2 regions of the Ferdinandcohnia sp. SAFN-114 genome follow, and region 1 is predicted to be linked to the other one. Evidence: riboswitches for the same ligand, from Rfam matches in the RefSeq annotation. Region 1 holds a riboswitch; the other holds the start of a gene.

The links. A riboswitch is a leader RNA that binds a small molecule or an ion and turns the genes downstream of it on or off. The one in region 1 is predicted to bind S-adenosylmethionine.
Region 2: linked by a shared signal. The riboswitch ahead of mtnW (2,3-diketo-5-methylthiopentyl-1-phosphate enolase) and the one ahead of ACR65M_RS23710 (carboxymuconolactone decarboxylase family protein) in region 1 are both predicted to bind S-adenosylmethionine.

The regions. Positions count from the first base shown of each region.
Region 1 is NZ_JBPFDQ010000109.1:248-4,079, forward strand. It holds gene ACR65M_RS23700 (hypothetical protein) at 1-680, opposite strand, end outside; gene ACR65M_RS23705 (response regulator transcription factor) at 652-1,338, opposite strand; gene ACR65M_RS23710 (carboxymuconolactone decarboxylase family protein) at 1,579-2,229, opposite strand; SAM riboswitch class I at 2,374-2,482, opposite strand; gene ACR65M_RS23715 (PAS domain S-box protein) at 2,681-3,832, opposite strand, start outside.
Region 2 is NZ_JBPFDQ010000009.1:27,314-31,145, forward strand. It holds gene ACR65M_RS04510 (carbon-nitrogen family hydrolase) at 1-21, opposite strand, end outside; gene ACR65M_RS04515 (pyridoxal phosphate-dependent aminotransferase) at 118-1,293, shown strand; SAM riboswitch class I at 1,433-1,539, shown strand; gene mtnW (2,3-diketo-5-methylthiopentyl-1-phosphate enolase) at 1,616-2,854, shown strand; gene ACR65M_RS04525 (2-hydroxy-3-keto-5-methylthiopentenyl-1-phosphate phosphatase) at 2,857-3,525, shown strand; gene ACR65M_RS04530 (methylthioribulose 1-phosphate dehydratase) at 3,512-3,832, shown strand, end outside.

The DNA.
Region 1 (3,832 bases):
AAAATAACGGTGTTTTCCATATCAATTTCATCGATTTGCTCGGTAATTCGATATAAATGCTCATTTTTCTCTGTTTCCTTTGGATAAAACTCTTGTTTGTATTCCTCAAATATCATGTATGCTGGTGACGTTTCAAACTGCTCTTTATTCGTACTCGAACTATTTGCAAACACATTGGTACCATCACTTGCATAAAAGATTGGCTCATAATCATCAAGATTTTGAATGAGCATATGAAACTCTTTTAAATCTTCTTTGATCATCTGATTTTTTGCTTCAGCGAGCTTATCAGCATACTCTTCTTCAAATTTATCAAAGTTCTTCTCTTCACTTAACTCAGGATTATAAGACCTAGAATATTGAAACTCTGTGTAATATAAATCTTCTTCTGCTTGCTTCCATTCTTCCTGAGTAAGGGTATTGCCACTTAAAATATGTTCCTCACTTTTATATTTCCCTAATAGTCTTGTGAGGTCTCCAATCAACCTTTCACTTTCCTTTACATAGGCCATGCTCTCTATGTAATGCTCTTCGGTTACGCTGCTAAAATTCCCATCATTCACAATCTCCACTTCAACAACGGCTCGAGCTATTCCTGTAAAACACAAGATCGCAATGACAAAAACAATGATTTTCGTTATAATCGAGTGGCTATATTTTTTCCACTTTATATCCAACACCCCACACCACCTTCAAATATTTTGGTTCTTTCGGATTGATTTCGATTTTCTCTCTGATTTTTCGAATATGAACGGTAACGGTATTTTCCGGGTTAAAGGAGGGTTCGTTCCATACCTTTTCATATATCTCCTCGATTGAAAATACTCTTCCCACGTTTTCTGTCAGAAGCCTTACAATTTTATATTGCACGGGTGTAAGGTGGACTTCCTCGCCATCGACCGTGACCGTTTTACTTTCATCATCGATAATCAATCCCCCAGTCTGAACTATATTGGTTCTCGTATCAAGGCCACCGAAAGTTGTATATCTTCTCAGTTGGGATTTAACTCTTGCAATAAGTTCCAACGGATTAAAAGGCTTCGTCATGTAATCATCTGCCCCAATATTTAGGCCTAATATTTTGTCATGATCCTCTGATTTTGCAGAAAGCATGATTAAAGGAATATTGTTTTCTTTCCGAATTTCCATAGTTGCTCTCATTCCATCCATTTTCGGCATCATCAGATCCATGATAATAAGATGGATTTCCTGACTTTTGATGACCTCGATTGCTTCTAGTCCATTGGAAGCTTTACAAACCGTATAGCCTTCATTCTCTAAGTAAATACCAATCGCATCGACGATGGCTTGATCATCGTCACAAACCAATATATTCATAACGTTCACTCCTACTTGTGGTGTTCACCATTTCTATCAACTCCTTAGAATTTACTATAAGGAAAGGATATCAATCAAATCTTAACAAACACTGCATGCAAATCTTAAGATTTTCTTATTATTTTGAGATGCAAATCCTAGTCTATCATGAAAATATAGGTGGAAAATAAAAAGAGAACACAGACCTTTGGTTAGGTTTGTGTTCCCCTTCTATTAAAAGATTATGTTTTATATGGTTAATTACTTCTCATCATACGCATTAAGCGCATTTACACTGTGTGCCAAAGCAGAACCTGCTTTTAATGCTACTGCCACGAAAATCGCTTCTGAGATTTCTTCTAAATCAGCACCCGCTCTTTTGGCATTTTTCGTATGTAGGTTAATGCAATACGCGCAACCTGTTGTGTGCGCACATGCCACCGCGATTAACTCTTTCTCTTTTTCTGTTAAGTTTTTCGCCTTAAGAGATTTTGTGTCAAAATCAATAAATGCTTTAAAAGCCTCACCATTTAAATCAGCAAATTCTTTTAGTCTTGCAAAATAAGCCTCTTTATATAGATCTTCATCGCCATTTCCATCATAGGCATTGAGTGCATTCACACCATGTGCTAAAGCGGAACCTGCCTTTAATGCTGTTGCAACAAAAATAGCCTCTGCTACTTCTTCTCTAGAAGACTCATTCTTCTTTGCATTCCCAACATGTAAATCAATGCAATAAGGACAACCTGTAATATGTGCTACTGCAACCGCAATCAATTCCTTTTGCTTTACGGAAAGCTTGCCTGCAGCTAGTGCTCGGCTATCAAACTTTATAAATGATTGAAATGCTTCAGGTGCATATTTTTTCAATTCTGGTAGTCTTCCGAAATATTCCTTTTTGTACAAACTCATCGTAAATCTCTCCCTTAGCTATTTTTCACCAAATAAAATACAACTTTTCACATTAATTTACTCACCTTAAAATCAAATACCCTTATTTCCAGTGAATAAAATGTAAAAGCCCCTTCCGATGAGGAAGAGGCAATATGTATCCCACACTCATCTTTCAAGCAAATGCTTGCTGGAATTAGCACCTAGTTACATTCTTTGTAACGGTTGCTGCGGGTTCACTGGACCAGGTTCCTCCCCCGACTCTCGATAAGAGATGTCGTATTTTATTTTTGTAATATTTAACAATATTAGCGTACATGAAGTCACATGAGGTTGTCAACTGAAATATCAAATTATTTCGAAAATATATCTAACGGAACTTAATAGATAATGAGCAAAGAAAAACGACATATACATGTCGTTTTCGATACAATCTAAATGATAAACTACAGAGATTAAAAACTCCCCCTTGTTATCTATCATAGATTTTATATAAGGTTTTTGTTTTCTTTGCGTGGTACATGGCCAAATCAGCATGACGCAAAAGTAACTCCATGTCTACTCCATGTTCTGGATAGAAGACAACTCCAATACTTGTTGAAATTTCAGCAATCGTATTTGAAACGTAGATGGGCTGCTGGATAACCCTCGCTATACTGTTTGCAGTCACACTTATTTCTTCATCATTTTTTCGACCAGGAAGTACGATCGCAAATTCATCTCCACCTATACGATAGACAAGACCTACAGAACCAAGGACTCCAGTTAATCGGGCTGTTACTTTGATTAGTACCATATCACCAGCTTGATGACCAAACTCATCGTTAACCGATTTAAGACCATGCAAATCTAAATACATAATGGTAAACAATGAATCCTTTTCAATCTCTTCCATTAAATCTAAATGGAATTTAAGGCGGTTAGGTAAATCTGTTAAGGTATCATGGTAGGCACGGTACCTGATTAAGTCCTCTTCCTTCTTTTTCTCGGTCACATCCCAGAACACGACTTGGACAGCTGATTCACCGTTTAATTTAGTTGGGATTCCACTTACTTCAACATCAATCTCCTGACCATCTATGCGTACGAATTTTTCATATAAGGTTGGCTCATAAATGCCATTGTCTTCAATATTCTTAATCCTTCTTGATACGATAAGTCGAAAATCCGGGTGAATAATATCATATATTGGAATACCTTCTATCAATTTTTCATCTGTGATTCCTAATAATTGCAAAGCTGCAGGGTTGGCATATTGGATAACACCTTTTTGATGGACTAAAATACCCAATGGGGAATAATCGACTAATTGTCGATAACGGTCCTCACTTTCTTTCAATGCCTGTTCCATTTTTTTTCGTTCCGTAATATTACGATAACTAACTAAAATAGCCCTTTTTTCCATATAAGAGATTGGAACCGCCGATATAACTGCATCAACAATACGGCCATTTTTACTGCGTATTTTTAAATCTAAATCAAGAAGTTGCTTATTTTGATCGATAATTTCTTGGCTCCGAGTTTGAATCAATTCATGCATGCTAGGATCAATAAATCTCATAATTGACTCCCCAATCATATCTTCAGCAAACGTGTCAACTAGTTTAGCTGCAGACTCATTCGC
Region 2 (3,832 bases), on a different contig from region 1:
ACAAGCAATTTTAAGATTCATTTGGTATCCTCCCAGTGAAAATAATACTTTACAAGTTAACTCTAACAATATATTATTTTTGGTTAGTATTTCAAGTATTTTGAAGAAGGTGTAGATATGAAAAATTTCCAACAATCTGAAACCCTGCAAAAATTACCGAAACAGTTTTTTGCTTCTCTTGTAGCTAAGGTGAACAATGTAGTTGCCCAAGGGCATGATGTAATAAATTTAGGTCAGGGGAATCCTGACCAACCAACACCTCAACATATTGTTGAAGCTCTTAAAAAGGCTGCCGATCAGCCTAAATTTCATAAGTATTCTCCATTTCGTGGCCATACATTCTTAAAGAAGGCAGCGGCAGAATTTTACCAACGTGAATATGGTGTTGAACTTGACCCTGAAACAGAAATCGCGATTTTATTTGGTGGAAAGGCTGGATTGGTAGAGATTCCACAATGTCTATTAAATCCTGGGGATGTTGCATTAGTACCTGACCCTGGTTATCCAGACTATTGGTCAGGTGTTGAGCTTGCAAGAGCTGAAATGGCCTATATGCCTCTGAAAGAAGAGAATTACTTTCTACCAGATTACACAGAAATTGATTCAGAAAAGCTTGAAAAAGCAAAGGTAATGTTCTTAAATTACCCGAATAACCCAACAGGGGCTATTGCAACGAAAGAATTTTTTGAAGATACAATTTCTTTTTCGAAAGAACATAATATTTGTGTGGTACATGATTTTGCATATGGTGCGATTGGATATGAGGGGAAAAAGCCGATCAGCTTTTTGGAAGTTGAAGGTGCCAAAGATATCGGTATTGAAATGTACACACTTTCAAAAACCTATAATATGGCAGGCTGGAGAGTGGGCTTTGCGGTTGGAAACCCAAGTGTAATTGAAGCAATAAATCTAATTCAAGACCATATGTACGTGAGTTTGTTCAGTCCCGTTCAAGTAGCAGCTGCAGCCGCACTGACCGAGTCACAGGACTGTGTAAAAGAATTAGTAGACAAATATGAATCAAGACGGAATGCATTCATTGGTGCCTTAAAAGACATCGGATGGGATGTGAACGCACCTGAAGGCTCATTTTTCGCATGGTTACCTGTACCTAAAGGTTACACATCAGTTAGTTTTGCAGACCTATTACTAGAAAAAGCTCATGTTGCTGTAGCACCAGGAATCGGCTTTGGTGAATATGGCGATCGATATGTACGTGTTGGTCTTTTAACTGACGAAAATAGACTTGTTGAAGCTGCAAATCGAATTAAAAAACTAAACTTGTTTAAATAACCATTAAAATTTAAAAGTTAAAAAATGTTTGACAAGAAAAATAATTCCTGTCATAATCCTAATTAAATTCAATTTCGTAAAAATTAAATTTAGATTGAGCTTACTTAAAACATGGCTCAATATAATAATAGAATCTATTTTCTTATTAAGAGCAGGTGGAGGGACTAGCCCAGTGAAGCCCGGCAACCGACTTACAAATTGTAAGCACGGTGCTAATTCTTGCAGCATTAAGCTGAGAGATAAGAAGATGTTAGTTTGCTAACCTCTTCTTATGAAGAGGTTTTTTTCGTCTTATGGAACATTTTGAAATGAGGGTTGAAAAATGAGTGAAGTGATTGCTACGTATTTGGTGCATGACACCGGGGACAACTTAGTGAAAAAAGCTGAAGGTATCGCACTCGGCTTAACAATCGGCTCTTGGACAAATTTACCAAAAATAGAACAAAACCAACTTAAAAAGCATAAAGGTATAGTAATAAGTGTCGAGCATTTAGATTCAGACAACAGAGCAAGTCAATATTTAGGAAAGCAAGTAAAAAAGGGAATTATTAGAATAGCATACCCAAGCGCTAATTTTAGTGCAGACCTACCGGCTGTTTTAACAACTACCTTTGGTAAGCTTTCCTTGGATGGGGAAGTTAAACTATTAGATTTGGAGTTTTCTAGTGAATTAAAATCCACATTCCCTGGTCCGAAATTTGGAATTGAAGGCATTCGTGCAAAACTTGGAGTATATAATAGACCGCTGGTAATGAGTATTTTTAAAGGGGTCATTGGAAGAGACATAGCCTATCTCAAGGATCAGCTTCGTGAGCAGGCACTCGGTAGTGTGAATATCATCAAGGATGATGAAATACTCTTTGAGAACACGTTAACACCTTTGGAAACAAGAATCACTGAAGGGAAAAAGGTACTTGAAGATGTGTTCAAAGAAACCGGACAACGGGCACTTTACGCTGTAAACTTAACCGGAAGAACATTCGAATTAAGGGAAAAAGCTAGGAAGGCAGTAGAGTTAGGTGCTGACCTACTATTGTTTAATGTTTTTGCTTACGGAATTGATGTACTTCAAAGTTTAGCAGAAGACCCGCAAATTTCAATACCAATTATGGCCCATCCAGCTGTAAGTGGGACACTCACTCCTTCTGAGTTTTACGGATTTTCTAATAAGCTATTACTAGGAAAATTACTTAGATATGCTGGGGCAGATCTTGTCTTGTTCCCTTCACCATATGGTAGTGTTGCGCTTGAAAGAGAACAGACACTAGCAATTGCAGAAGAGTTAACAAAAAATGATGAGGTATTTAAACCAACATTTCCTGTTCCTTCAGCCGGAATCCATCCAGGCCTAGTGCCACTACTAATCAATGATTTTGGAAAAGATAGTGTCATCAATGCCGGTGGCGGTGTTCACGGACATCCTGATGGTGCAATTGGGGGCGGAATGGCCTTTAATGCTGCAGTTGATGCAGTACTAGGTGGAAAGACACTTATTGAATTTGCAAAAAATAGCCCTGAGCTTAAAAAGGCAATTGAATTATGGGGATATAAAGAGGTATAAAAATGAATAAACCAATTATCTTCTGTGATTTTGATGGTACAATCACGAATACTGATAACATTATTGCCATCATGAAAAGATTTGCTCCCCCTGCATGGGAGGAGATCAAGGACCAAGTTCTCTTACAAACAATCCCGATACAGTTGGGAGTGAGTAGAATGTTTGCGCTTTTACCATCAGCATCGCGTAAGGAAATTACAGACTATATACTCAACCATGCAGAAATACGAGAAGGATTTAAGGAATTTGTTGCGTTTACAAAAGAAGAGGAAATTCCCTTATACATTGTCAGCGGTGGGATTGATTTTTTTGTAGAGCCATTGCTTGACGGACTCGTTCCAAAAGAGCAAATTTACTGTAACAGATCCGATTTTACAAATGAAAAAATAAAGATTGTATGGCCATACACTTGTGATGATGAGTGCACAAACGAGTGTGGCTGTTGCAAGCCAACGTTGATTCGTAAGTTTGCAAATCAGGACGATTTTAAGATCGTTATTGGTGATTCCATTACAGATCTTCAAGCGGCTAAACTTGGAGACAAGGTCATTGCTAGAGATTTTCTTGTCCAAAAATGTGAAGAACTTGGAATTAATCATTCTTCATTCCATTCCTTTTTTGATGTAATAGAGATTCTAAAAAAGGAGGTTCTAACAAATGCTTCGAATTAAGCAATGGACAGAGCTTGCAGATATAAAAGATGAACTTGCAGCGCGTGATTGGTTTATGGGGACAAGTGGAAATCTTTCCATAAAAGTATCCGACAATCCTATCACATTTCTTGTTACAGCAAGTGGCAAAGATAAAAAGAAAAGAACTGATGAGGACTTTTTATTAGTGGATGAAGCAGGTTATCCAGTTACTCCTACTCACTTGAAGCCTTCGGCAGAAACACTTCTGCATGTTGAAATCTATAACAAAACAAATGCAGGTTGTAGTCTTCATGTTCATACAGTTGATAATAATGTCATTTCTGAA